One region of the Pseudonocardia sp. TMWB2A genome, then DNA from elsewhere that is predicted to be linked to it. Evidence: riboswitches for the same ligand, from Rfam matches in the RefSeq annotation. Region 1 holds a riboswitch; each other region holds the start of a gene.
What was found. Region 1 has a riboswitch for cobalamin ahead of DMP17_RS23715 (ribonucleoside-diphosphate reductase subunit alpha). Riboswitches for the same ligand answer to the same signal wherever they lie in the genome.

Region 2: another riboswitch for cobalamin. It lies ahead of metE (5-methyltetrahydropteroyltriglutamate--homocysteine S-methyltransferase); the one in region 1 lies ahead of DMP17_RS23715 (ribonucleoside-diphosphate reductase subunit alpha).
Region 3: another riboswitch for cobalamin. It lies ahead of DMP17_RS36485 (hypothetical protein); the one in region 1 lies ahead of DMP17_RS23715 (ribonucleoside-diphosphate reductase subunit alpha).
Region 4: another riboswitch for cobalamin. It lies ahead of DMP17_RS03615 (TonB-dependent receptor plug domain-containing protein); the one in region 1 lies ahead of DMP17_RS23715 (ribonucleoside-diphosphate reductase subunit alpha).

What each region holds. Positions count from the first base shown of each region.
Region 1 is NZ_QKQY01000002.1:1,920,939-1,924,116, forward strand. It holds gene DMP17_RS23705 (ABC transporter substrate-binding protein) at 1-330, shown strand, start outside; gene DMP17_RS23710 (class I SAM-dependent methyltransferase) at 331-1,077, opposite strand; cobalamin riboswitch at 1,247-1,450, shown strand; gene DMP17_RS23715 (ribonucleoside-diphosphate reductase subunit alpha) at 1,583-3,178, shown strand, end outside.
Region 2 is NZ_QKQY01000001.1:1,576,678-1,579,855, reverse strand. It holds gene dnaK (molecular chaperone DnaK) at 1-74, shown strand, start outside; gene dnaJ (molecular chaperone DnaJ) at 162-1,289, shown strand; cobalamin riboswitch at 1,663-1,872, shown strand; gene metE (5-methyltetrahydropteroyltriglutamate--homocysteine S-methyltransferase) at 1,986-3,178, shown strand, end outside.
Region 3 is NZ_QKQY01000002.1:4,682,403-4,685,580, forward strand. It holds gene DMP17_RS36480 (DNA polymerase IV) at 1-558, shown strand, start outside; gene DMP17_RS36485 (hypothetical protein) at 578-949, opposite strand; cobalamin riboswitch at 985-1,172, opposite strand; gene DMP17_RS36490 (chloride channel protein) at 1,170-2,759, opposite strand; gene DMP17_RS36495 (MarR family winged helix-turn-helix transcriptional regulator) at 2,756-3,178, opposite strand, start outside.
Region 4 is NZ_QKQY01000001.1:790,984-794,161, reverse strand. It holds gene hflX (GTPase HflX) at 1-11, shown strand, start outside; gene mazG (nucleoside triphosphate pyrophosphohydrolase) at 48-806, opposite strand; cobalamin riboswitch at 1,138-1,327, shown strand; gene DMP17_RS03615 (TonB-dependent receptor plug domain-containing protein) at 1,407-3,178, shown strand, end outside.

The DNA.
Region 1 (3,178 bases):
GGCGTGTTCTCCCAGAACAGCACCGGCTCGCTGCCGATCCCGGACTACATCGGACGCCGGATGCTGACCAGCACCCCGACCTACGACTTCACCGGCTACCGCAGCCCGGAGATCGACCGCCTCTACTACGCCGCCGTCGCCACCACCGACGACGCCGCGCGCACCGACGCGTTCGCCCGGATCCTGGGTCTGCTGCGCGCCGACTCGGGCGCCCTGGTGTGGGGTGTGCGGGACTGGAACGTCGGCGTGGCGGCCGGGCTCACCGGACTGGAGGCGGCCCGGCCGAACACGTTCGCCTGGGCGAACTTCGCGCGCGCCCGGCTCGGGTGATCAGCGGATCGCGACCAGGGTGCGCCGGTCGAAGGTCTGGGTGAGCGTCCCGACCTCGGCGAACCCGGCGCCGGACAGCGCCTGCTCCCAGGCCGGCAGCGACGACCCGCCGGTGACCCGGCCGGCGAAGCGGCGCTCCCGCTCGGCGAACCCGTCGGCCAGGGCCGGCTCGTCGGCGAGCGCGTCCCACCAGGTCCGGAAGTCCTCGCCGGTGGCCAGTCCCCGGTCGGTGCGCTCGACCCGCAGGGCCCGGGTCAGCTCGGCCAGGCGCGGCTGCTCCGGGTCGGCGAGCACGGTGTCGACGTTCACGAACACCGCGCCGGGGCGCAGCACGGACGCGAGGCGCTGCGCGAGCTCGGGCAGCGCGGGCTCGGGCAGCCAGTGCAGGGCGGTGGCCGAGACGGCGGCGTCGAACGGCCCGCCGACGGCGTCGGTCCACCCGGGACGCGAGAGGTCGGCGTCGACCCAGTGGACGCGCTCGCCGGTGGTCCGCCGGGCCAGCTCCAGCATGACCGGGTCGACGTCGACGCCGACCACCTCGGCACCGGTCCAGCGCGCCGCCGCGCGGGCCGCGAACGACCCGGGCCCGCAGGCGAGGTCGAGGAGCCGTGCGGGGGTGCCGGCGAGCCGGTCGACGACGTCGAGCGCCAGCGCGAACAGTTCCTCGCGGTCGGGGATGTAGCGCTCCTGCTGGGCGTCCCACCGGCGCAGCCAGTGCTCGGCGTCGAGGTCCGTTCCGGTGGTCATCGCACTCTCCTGCACAGCGGTGGCAACAGTGCGGCCGACGGTATCCGCGCGGACCCGCCGAACGGAAGGGACCGCCGGGCCCGTGACCGGCGACGTTCACCGTGCGTGACTCAACGGTCGTCGAAACCGGAACCGATAGGGGGGTCGATCGTGTCCGGACCCCAGATGTAGTGTCCGGGGCGCTGGTGGTTCACCGGTCCGCACGGGCCGGTGAGGCAAGAGGGAACCCGGTGGGAATCCGGGACTGCCCCGCAGCGGTGAACGGGAACGACCGCCGTCAACAGCACTGGGAGCTGCTCCCGGGAAGCGACGGCCAGTAGGTCTGAGCAGTGCGCCCGTGAGTCCGAAGACCTGCCACCGGCGCGCGTGCCGACCGGTGCGCGCTGCTCCGGGGCCTCGTGGGACGGCGCCAGGGTGTGGTGGGCCATCGCGGTCGTTCGGTCCCACCGCCTCCTCGCACCGCTCCGCCCCCCGGGGACGACGGCGACTCGCGAGGAGAGAGCCCGTGACGGCTTCCACCGCTGCACCGGCAACAGCACCCCCGGCCCTGCGCGTCATCCGGCGCGACGGGTCGGAGACCGGTTTCGACGCCACCAAGATCTCGGTGGCGATGACCAAGGCCTTCCTCGCCGTCGAGGGGGACGCCGGTGCGTCGTCGTCGCGGCTGCACCACCTCGTCGCCGGGCTGACCGACCAGGTCGTCGCGGCACTGGCCCGCCACCCCGCGCACGCGGTGCACGTCGAGCAGATCCAGGACCAGGTCGAGCTCGCCCTGATGCGCGGCGGGCACCACCGGGTCGCCCGCTCCTACGTGCTCTACCGCGAGCAGCAGGCCCAGGCCCGCGCGCACGACGGCGGGGACACCGCCGCGGACGCCCCGGTCGTGCACGTCACCCACCCGGACGGCAGCCGGGCCCCGCTGGACCGCGCCCGGGTCGCCGCGGTGCTCGACGAGGCCTGCGCCGGCGTCGAGGACGTGACCCCGGAGCCGGTGCTCGCCGAGCTGGACCGCACCGTCTACGACGGCATCACCGCCGACGAGCTGGCCCAGGCACTCGTCCTGGCCGCCCGCACCCTGGTCGAGCGCGAGCCCGCGTACTCGCTGGTGGCCTCGCGGCTGCTGCTGGACCGGCTGCGCGCCGAGGCCGTGTCGCACCTGGCCGGCACACCGTCCACCCCGGACCACGCGGAGATGGGCGCGGCCTACGCCTCCTACTTCCGTGACTACCTGCGGCACGCGATCGCGGTCGGCCTGGTCGACCCGGAGCTGGCGACCTTCGACCTGGAGCGGGTCACCGCGGCGATCCGCCCCGAGCGCGACCTGCAGATCGGGTTCCTCGGCCTGCAGACCCTCTACGACCGCTACTTCCTGCACGAGCGCGGCGTGCGCTTCGAGCTGCCGCAGGCGTTCTTCCTGCGGGTCGCGATGGGGCTGGCGGTCCGCGAGGTCGACCGCGAGGCGCGGGCGGTCGAGTTCTACGAGCTGCTGTCGAGCTTCGACTTCATGGCCTCGACCCCGACGCTGTTCAACTCGGGCACCACCCGCCCGCAGCTGTCGTCGTGCTTCCTCACCACCGTCGACGACGACCTGGAGTCGATCTTCGGCGGCTACCGCAACAACGCGCTGCTGGCGAAGTACTCCGGCGGGCTGGGCAACGACTGGACCCCGGTCCGGGGGCTCGGCGCGCACATCCGGGGCACGAACGGCGTCTCCCAGGGCGTGGTGCCGTTCCTCAAGATCGCCGGGGACACCGCGGTCGCGGTGAACCAGGGCGGCAAGCGCAAGGGCGCCGCGTGCGCCTACCTGGAGACGTGGCACGTCGACATCGAGGAGTTCCTCGACCTGCGCAAGAACACCGGCGACGACCGCCGCCGCACCCACGACATGAACACCGCGAACTGGGTGCCCGACGAGTTCCTGCGCCGCGTGCAGGCCGACGGCGAGTGGACCCTGTTCTCCCCGGACGAGGCCCCCGACCTGCACGACCTCTACGGCACCGCGTTCGCCGAGCGCTACCGCGCCTACGAGGCGGCCGCGGCCCGCGGTGAGGTCCGGGTGCACCGCACGGTGCGCGCGGTCGAGCTGTGGCGGCGGATGCTG
Region 2 (3,178 bases), on a different contig from region 1:
ACGCTGAACCGGCGCAGGACGATGACGTGGTCGACGCCGAATTTTCGGAAGTCGAAGACGACAAGAAGGCCTGATTTTTTAAGATGAACCGGAACGGGCATCCTATCCGCGCAACAGCGGCAAGGGTGCCCGCTCTTATTTGAGCGGGTTAGGGCGGGGCGTTGAGTACCGAAATCGACTATTATGAATTGCTCGAAGTCGAGCGCACGGCGGATGATGCCACGATCAAATCCTCCTACCGGCGGCTTGCGATGCGCTTCCACCCCGACCGTAATCCCGGCGACCATGACGCCGAGCATCGCTTCAAATCCATCAACGAAGCTTATGATTGCCTGAAAGACCCGCAAAAGCGCGCGGCCTACGACCGGTTCGGCAAGGCGGCGTTTGAAAATGGCGGGCCCGGCGGCATGGGCGGCGGTTTTGGCGGCGGTTTTTCCGACCTTGGCGATATTTTCGAAACCATCTTCGGCGCGTCCGGCTTTGGTGGCGGTGGCAGCCAGCGCGGCCCTGCACGCGGCGCGGACCTGCGCTATGATATGGAAATCACGCTGGAAGAAGCGTTTCACGGGCGCGAAAGCGAAGTCACGATTGATGTCGCGGCGCATTGCGAAACCTGCGACGGCAGCGGCGCGAAACCCGGCACCAGCGCCTCACGCTGTGGCCATTGCCAAGGCAGCGGCAAGGTCCGCGCGCAACAAGGCTTTTTCGTGGTCGAACGCACCTGTCCGGTGTGCGGCGGCATGGGCGAAACCATTGCCGACCCCTGCCGCGACTGTCATGGCGAAGGCCGTGTCGGCAAGCGCAAGACGTTGAGCGTCACTATTCCGGCGGGCGTCGATGAAGGCAACCGCATCCGCTTGTCGGGCGAAGGCGAAGCGGGCGCGCGCGGAGCGCCGGCGGGCGATCTTTATATTTTCCTCCATGTGAAACGCCACGCGATTTTCGAGCGCGAAGGCACGACCCTGTTCGCGCGCGCGCCGATCAGTTTCACAACCGCCAGCCTTGGCGGCACGATTGCCGTGCCGGGCCTCGATGGTGTCACCCATGACATTAAAATCCCGGCGGGCATCCAGTCCGGCAAGCAAATCCGCCAGCGCGGGGCGGGGATGCCGGTGCTCAACGGACGCGGGCATGGCGACATGGTCGTCCAGATCGACGTCGAAACCCCGACCAAATTAAACGCCAAACAGCGCGAGTTGCTGGAACAATTCCGCGAAACCGAAACCGGCGAAGAATGTCCGCAGTCGAGCGGCTTTTTCAGCAAGATCAAGGATATGCTGGCGGGGTAAGCAGGGGTAGCCGAGGACGGTTAGCGGTTTGCGGTTAGCGTTATCCGTTATTCGTTCGCGCGGTGGCCGTTAGCAGTATATCTATCAGTGAGTCGTTGGCGCAAACAAGCCCGCCCCTTTGCAGTATATGACCCCGCCTTTCCCCACGCCGTGCCCCCGCGCAGGCGGGGTCCAGTGCCGTCTGCCATAATCTTCGATTGTGTATCCCTATAATAGCGACGCGCCCTACCACTCTGGACCCCCGCCTGCGCGGGGGCACGGGAGAGGAAAAATCGCTACTGGTCCTTGCTTCCAGTTACTCGCTCTCTCCCCCAAAAAACCATCATATAAAGTTTTCTTTATATCCACTCTTGACCCCGCGGGTCTTTTGGACAATCTTAAAGGCGTCATAGGTTCTCCGGTCGGGCGTACGCCTGCGCCGGAGCTAAGACGGGAAGCCGGTGCAAGACCGGCGCTGCCCCCGCAACTGTAAACAGCGAGCGGCAATCCAAGCAAAGTCACTGGACGGCTCACGCCATCCGGGAAGACGGATTGTCCGCAATGACCTGTGAGCCAGGAGACCTGCCTTTGGCATCATAACGTCCACCGGCGGGGTGCCCGGTCTGGTCGCGCGCATAAGGCGTTGCCGGTCATGGCCGCGCGTCTTGTGCCTGTGTCTGGTCCGGTCATGTCCGCCCCTCTTCGGGGTTGAAGAATATGACTGTCACTATTGCTACATTGGGTTTCCCGCGTATCGGCCCACGCCGCGAGTTGAAATATGCGCTCGAAAATTATTGGGCGGGTAAAACGCCACAAGCCGACTTGCTCGAAGCGGCCGCCGGTTTGCGCACCGCCGCTTGGGCGCGGCAAAATGCGTTGGGCGTGGATTGGCTCCCGTCGGGCGATTTTTCGCTTTATGACCATGTGCTCGATACCAGCCTGATGCTCGGCGCGGTGCCGCAACGCTATGGCGCGGAAGAAGGCGCGGCGGGGCTTGGCACCTATTTCGCAATGGCGCGCGGCACGACCGGCGATGCGGGCGGGTGCGCGCACCACAGCAGCCTTACCGCCTGCGAGATGACCAAATGGTATGACACCAACTATCATTATATGGTGCCCGAACTGGTCGCGGGGCAAAAGCTTACGCTCAACAATATGAAGGTCGTCGAAGATTATCGCGAGGCCAAGGCGCAAGGGTTTGAAACCCGTCCGGTGCTGCTTGGTCCGGTGACATGGCTGAGCCTCGCCAAAGGGCGCGGCGTCGATCCGTTCGACTTTCTCGACGAGGTACTGGGGCTTTACGGCGTTATCCTGTCGCACCTTGAGCAAGCGGGCGCGCAATGGGTGCAGATAGACGAGCCTGTGCTGGTCACCGACTTGACCGAGCAGCAACGCCGCGCGCTCACCCGCGCTTATGCCAAATTGCCGCGCAAAGGGTTGAAGCTGATGCTCACCACCTATTTTTGCGGGCTGGACAGTAATTTGGGCTTTGCCGCTGCACTGCCGGTGGCGGGGTTGCATGTCGATCTGGTGCGCGCGCCGGAGCAGCTTGATGCGCTGCTTAAAGCCGCGCCTAAAAATCTGTGCCTGTCGCTCGGCGTGATTGACGGGCGTAACATCTGGCGCAGCGATCTGGAAAGCCTGCTCGACCGCTTGGAGCCGGTAGCCGCAGAGCGTGACATCATCCTCGCGCCTTCCTGTTCGCTGCTCCATGTGCCGGTCGATTTGGCGCTTGAAAACAAGCTTGATCCGCAAGTCCGGCAATGGATCGCTTTTGCGGTGCAGAAGATCGAGGAGTTGGCCATCCTCAAACGCGCGCTCAATGAAGGCCGCGATAGTGTGGCGGACGCTTTGGCCGCCTCCAGCGCAGCAGCGGCACAGCGCAAAGTCTCGCCGCTCATCCATAACCC
Region 3 (3,178 bases), 2.8 Mb from region 1:
CACACCCGGTCCGAGACGACCCCCTTCGGGACCCGGGACCTGGCGACCCTGGTCGCGGTGGCCCGGCGGCTGGCCGAGGGCGCCGTCGGCGAGGGCGGGGTGCGGCTGCTGGGGGTGTCGGTGTCCGGCTTCGGCGACGAGCCGCCACTGGCGCTGTTCGACGCGGTGCCCTCGGAGAGCGGGTGGACGACGGCCCCGGCCCCCGACTCCGCGCCCGCGGCCGCCGGCCCGGCCGCGGCGGCGGGGGTGACCGTGCTCGACGCTCCCCCGGAGAGCGACGCAGCCACCGGGACCGGCGCGACCGTGGAGCCCGGCGACGTGCCCGGCCCGCTCCGCCCGGACCGGCCCGACCGCGAACCCGACCCGGACCGGCCCTGGCGCGCCGGCGACGACGTCGCCCACCCCGAGCACGGCCACGGCTGGGTCCAGGGCGCCGGGCACGGGCGGGTCACCGTGCGGTTCGAGACCGCGCTCACCGGCCCCGGACGCACCCGCACGCTCGACGCCGCCGACCCGGACCTCACCCGGGCCGACCCGCTGGGCAGCTGGCGGGCCTGAGCCCGGGCCCCGTGCGGGCTCAGCCGATCAGCGGGCTGCGGTGCGGCGGTGCGACGCGGCTGCCCTCGGCGACCCGGGCGCGCAGCGCGGGGGCGGTGCGGGCCAGCCCGTCGAGGACGGCGCCGAGCGCGGCGTCGCCCGCGGGGTCGCCCCCGACCAGCAGCACCGCGGCTCCGGCGGGCCCGGCGGCGGCCCAGGCCCCGATCCGGGCGACGGCGTCGCGCGGTGTGACCGGCTCGACCCGCCACGCCTCGGCGTAGAACAGGGCGGTCGACTCGGCCTGCGGGAAGGCGAAGACCGTCTCGGCCTCGGCCAGCAGGTCGTGCGCACCCGGGCGGGGCGCGTCGTCGCCGGACGGGTCGGTACCGAGCACCACCAGGTCGTGGCTCATCGCATGTCCTCCTCGAGGGTCCGCGCCCTCACCAGTGGGAATCCGCGACGACGGGCAGTTTCCTGGCTCCCGGATCGGCACGCCCTCCCCGGCCTTCCCACCCTCGCGGGCGGTGGCGCCGGTGTGGGGAGGGCACTCCCCGGTGACAGTGGCGGGACCGCGCCGGACTCGCACCGGCTTCCTGTTCCGTCGTCGGCCGGGAGCCCATCACGCGACCGGGTTAGCGGTCAACAGTCCCCCGCCCGGCCACTCCCCGCAGATGGTCGAGCAGGTCGTGCTCGGTCAGCGTCCCGAGCAGCGGCCCGTCCGGCCCCTCCCGCACGGGCAGCGCGGCGCCCCGGTGTGCCGCGAGCACCCCGAGGACGTCGTGCACGGAGCCGCCCGGGTCCAGGGCGGGCAGCTCCGGGTCGGGCGTCGTGCCGTCGGCGGGGCGCATGACCTGGGCGACGACGACCCGGCGCAGCGCCTCGTCGGTCGGGGTGTCGGCGGCGAGGTCGATCCCGCGTCGCAGCAGCTTGAGCGTGTAGATGTTGTCCCGCGACACCAGGTTGGACAGGCCGGTGGCCAGGACGACGGCGGCCATCAGCGGCAGGATCAGGGCGTAGTCGCCGGTGAGCTCGAACACGATGAGCACCGCGGTGATCGGGGCGTGGGCGGCCCCCGCGAACACCGCCGCCATGCCGACCAGGCCGAACGCGCCGGGGTGCAGGTCGAGCGCCGGGAACAGGGCCGCGGCGACGTAGCCGAAGGCGGTCCCGGCGGTGCCGCCGACGAACAGCGACGGCGCGAAGACGCCGCCGGACCCGCCTATGCCGATGGTGAGGCTGGAGGCGAGGATCTTCCCGACGACGAGCAGGAGCAGGAACCCGACGACGTACCGGCCGCCGATCGCGGCCTCCAGCACCGGGTAGCCCACGCCGTACATCTGGGGCAGCGCCAGCAGCAGCGCGCCGAGCAGCAGCCCGCCGACGGCCGGGCGCAGCCACTCCGGGCCGCGCCAGACGGCGTCGCAGGCGTCCTCGACGGCGTAGAGGATGCGGGCGAAGGCCCAGCCCAGCAGCCCCGCGAGCAGCCCCAGCAGCGCGTAGAGCGGCAGCTGGGCGGGGCTGCCCAGGTCGAAGTGCGGCAGGGTCAGGATCGCGCGGTCCCCGGCGATCACCTCGGCGACGACGTTCGCGACCACCGAGCTGATCACCAGCACGCCGAAGGCCTCGGCGCTGAACGACCGCAGGATCAGCTCCAGGCCGAACACCACCCCGGAGATCGGGGCGTCGAACGTCGCGGAGATGCCGCCCGCGGCGCCGCAGGCGACCATCAGGACCAGCCGGGTGGCGGGCACCCGCAGCCACTGCCCGATGGCCGAGCCGACCGCGGAGCCGATCTGCACGATCGGGCCCTCCCGGCCGACGGAGCCGCCGGTGCCGATGCAGATCCCCGACGCGAGCGCCTTCACCGCGGCTACGGTGGCCGGGATCCGCCCGCCCCGGCGCGCGACGGCGAGCATCACCTCCGGCACCCCGTGCCCGCGGGCCTCCGGCGCGAACCGCTGGACCAGCGGGCCGTACACCAGGCCGCCGAGCACCGGGGCGACGAGCAGGAACCAGACCCCCAGCCCGGGCAGGTGCGGCGAGGCGACCCGGCCGGCGTCGGAGAAGTCCTCCCGGCCGGTGACCAGCCAGGTCACGCCGAGGATCAGCTCGTGGAACAGCACCGACCCGATGCCGGCGCCGATCCCGATGACCGTCGCCAGGCCGACGAGCCCCGGCCGGGTGCCGACGAGCGCGCGGTGCAGCGCGCGGACCGCGGTCACCGGGCACCGTCCTCGGCGGGCACGGGCGCGACGGCCCAGTCGGTCTCGCCGACCTCGCCCGCGGCCTCGGCGAAGCGGCGCAGCGCGTCGCGGACCGCGGTGCGCTCGGCGGCGGGCAGCGTCGCGAGCAGCCGGTGCATCTCGGCCCGACGCAGCCGGGTGACCTCGTCGACCAGCGCCCGCCCGGCCGGGCTGAGCGCGACGGCGACCTCGCGGCGGTCGTCGCCGGTGCGGGTGCGCGCGACGAGGCCGCGGCTCACCAGCCGGTCGCACATCCGGGTCGCCGTCGACGCCGACACGGTCAGCGCCGTGGCCAGGTCGGCCGGGCGCCGGGTGCCGTGCTGGGCCAGCACGACCAGCGCGCGGTACTGCGGCAGGGTCACCTCGCCCGCCGTCCCGCCGGCCTGCTCCCCCGCGGC
Region 4 (3,178 bases), on a different contig from region 1:
CACAGGACTAGGCGCAAAGTTAACAGAATTATTGAAGGTGAGGGGTTTTATTGCCCCTTCACCTGCTGCCACAAATCTTCCTGTTCATCGAGGCTCAGCCCGGCAAATTGTTCCGCGCCGACAAGAGTTTCCATGCCGCGGAACCGCGCTTCGAATTTGGCATTGGCGGCCCGTAACGCAACTTCAGGGTCAATCTTCAATTTGCGACCTAAATTCACCATCGCGAATAATAAATCGCCATATTCTTCCTGACGGCTTTGTGCATCAGGCGCGGCATCAAGCTCGGCCATTTCCTCGATAATCTTGTCGCGCGGACCTTGGGCATCGGGCCAGTCAAACCCGACCCGCGCTGCGCGTTTCTGCAGCTTTTCGGCGACCATCAGAGCGGGCAGGCTCTTGGCCACACCGGCAAGCGCGCTCGGATCTTCACTCTTGTCGCGACGTTCAGCGGCCTTGATAGCTTCCCAGTCTATGCTATTGCTACCTTCACCAAAAACATGTGGGTGACGGCGAACCATTTTATCACTTATTCCGCGCGCCACCGCGTCAAAATCGAATAGTCCGGCCTCGCGCGCCATTTGCGCGTGGAACACCACCTGCAACAGCAAATCGCCAAGCTCATCCTTAAGGTCGGCCATATCGTCGCGTTCGATAGCATCAGCCACTTCATAAGCCTCCTCGATTGTATAAGGCGCTATCGTTGCAAAATTTTGCTGCACATCCCAAGGGCAACCCGTGTCCGGATCGCGCAGGCGCTGCATGATGGCAAGAAGCCGGTTCAACGGTTCGGCAGGTAAATCGGTCATGGATGGCTCTTAGAGCGACGCGGCTGTAATTCAAAGCGATGACATTCAGCTTGGTGCGCTGGTGCGTATAAATCTATGCAAATATAAGTGTCTTTGGGAAATCATCGCTGTGCGCATACAAAGATCATTTGATATTCACGATTTGCTACCGGAAAGGGTGGACAACAATCCACAGACATATCCGTCATATAGCCCTTCTTGCCCATTCGCATAAGTGCGATAATATATATTATGTTAAATATAATGATTATCAGGCACGCATGACACCCGAATGACACAGCGGCAATTTTCCCCCTTCTCGCCCTTGCAATCCGTTTTTCTGCGGTCTAGAGGCTCGCCGCAGATATGGCGGTTCCTTGAAAAAGGACATTGAGGGAATCAGGTTGAAATCCTGCGCTGCCCCCGCAACTGTGACCGGCGAGCACTGCCGCAGCAAAACCACTAAGGCATTAGCTTTGGGAAGGTAGCGACAGCGCATTGACCCGGCGAGTCAGGAAACCTGCCCCGTATCGCCGTTTGGATCTGGAGGACGGGGTGTGCCTTCGGATCGGGATTGTTCCTGAATAACGGCATATATAATGTTGTTATGAAAGGGATTTTGTGAAACGCTACCTTCTTCTTGCCAGCGCGGCTGCGCTGTCGTCTACGCCGTCCTTTGCGCAAGATGTGCGCGATGATAGCGATGATGAGGCCATTATCGTTACTGCGCTGGGCATCGAACAGCCGCAAAGCGACGCCAATGTCGCGATTGGCGTCCTCACCGAAGACCAGATCGAGCGCCAAGGCACCGCGACCGTCATCGACCAGATCGCGCGCCTTCCGGGTGTTTCCATCTCGCGCAACGGGCCGGTTGGCGGTTTTGCGGGCGTGCGTATCCGCGGCGCAGAAGCCGAACAAACCCGCGTCCTCATCGACGGCATCGCGGTCAATGATCCTTCCTCGCCCGGCGGCGGCTTTGACTTTGGGACGTTGTTGTCGACCAATATCCAGCAGCTCGAAGTGCTGCGCGGTGCGAACAGCACGACCTGGGGCAATCAGGCGCTTGGCGGCGTGGTTTCGATTCAGACGCTCGCGCCCGACGATCATGGCCTCAATGTCCAGGCTTTGGCCGAATATGGCAGCCATGACAGCAAGCGTGCGAGCATCGGTGTTGCCGACCAACGCGGCCCCGTCGCTTTCGCTTTTGGCGGTGGCTATTATGACACGGACGGTATCAGCGCGGCGGCAAATGGCACCGAAGCCGACGGGATGCGCCAATATCTTGCGCATGGCCGCATGGACATCAGCTTTGCCGCGCCAGTAACGGTCGAATTGCGCGGTTTTTACGCGCATAACCGTGTTGATCTCGACGGTTATGATTTCACCGTTAACGGCATTGCCGATCTCCCGGCCTATTCGACGTCGCAGCAAGCCAATGGCTATGGCGGCCTTAAAATTTCGCTGCTCAACGACGAATTTGTCAGCCGCATAGGATATAGCATTGCCGATTATAACCGCGACAATTTCGATAATGAACAGACGCGCGATGCAAGCTTCAAGGCGCGCGGACAGACCGAGACCATCGCTTATAAAGGCGATTGGACGGTTGCGAGCGGGCACCGCTTATTGTTCGGACTGGAGCGCGAAACCAACCGGCTCAAAACCGCAGATGCGTGGAGCAGCCTGACCGCTAGCAACCATGACGACAGCGCCTATGCGCAATGGCTGTTCCAGCCTGATGACCGCGTCAATTTGGTCACGGGTGTGCGTTACGACCATCATAGCGACTTTGGTGGCCACACTAACTTTTCCGCGAGCGGCTCTTATAAAATAAGCCCCGCGCTGCGTATCAAAACCAGCTTCAGCGAAGGCTATAAAGCCCCTACCCTGTTCCAGCTTGACGACAGCGCCGGCGGCTATGGCAATCCGGAACTCGCCCCCGAAACCGCGCGCGCTTTCGATGGCGGCATCGAAGCGCGTCTGCTTGACGGCACGCTGATTTTGGGTGCGACAGCCTTTACGCGCACGTCCAAAAACCAGATCGCTTTTGGCGATTGCACAATGGTCGCGGATAAACCGCAAGTCTGTCTTGACGGCAATCGTCAGTGGGGCACCTATTTCAACCTCACCAAAACCCGTGCGAACGGGATCGAACTGGAAGCCACCGCGCAGCCCATTCCCAATCTGGTCGTGACGGCCAATTACAGCCTGCTCAACGCCAAGGATATTTCGGCGAACAGCGTCACGAACGGTAACCGTCTTGCACGGCGGCCAGAACATAGCCTCAACAGCGCGATCAGCTACGAGCATCCGTCAGGCTGGATGATTGCGGCCGATATGAGGATTGTGTCGGACAGTTTTGACGACGCTTATAATGGTGTTCGTCTGGACGG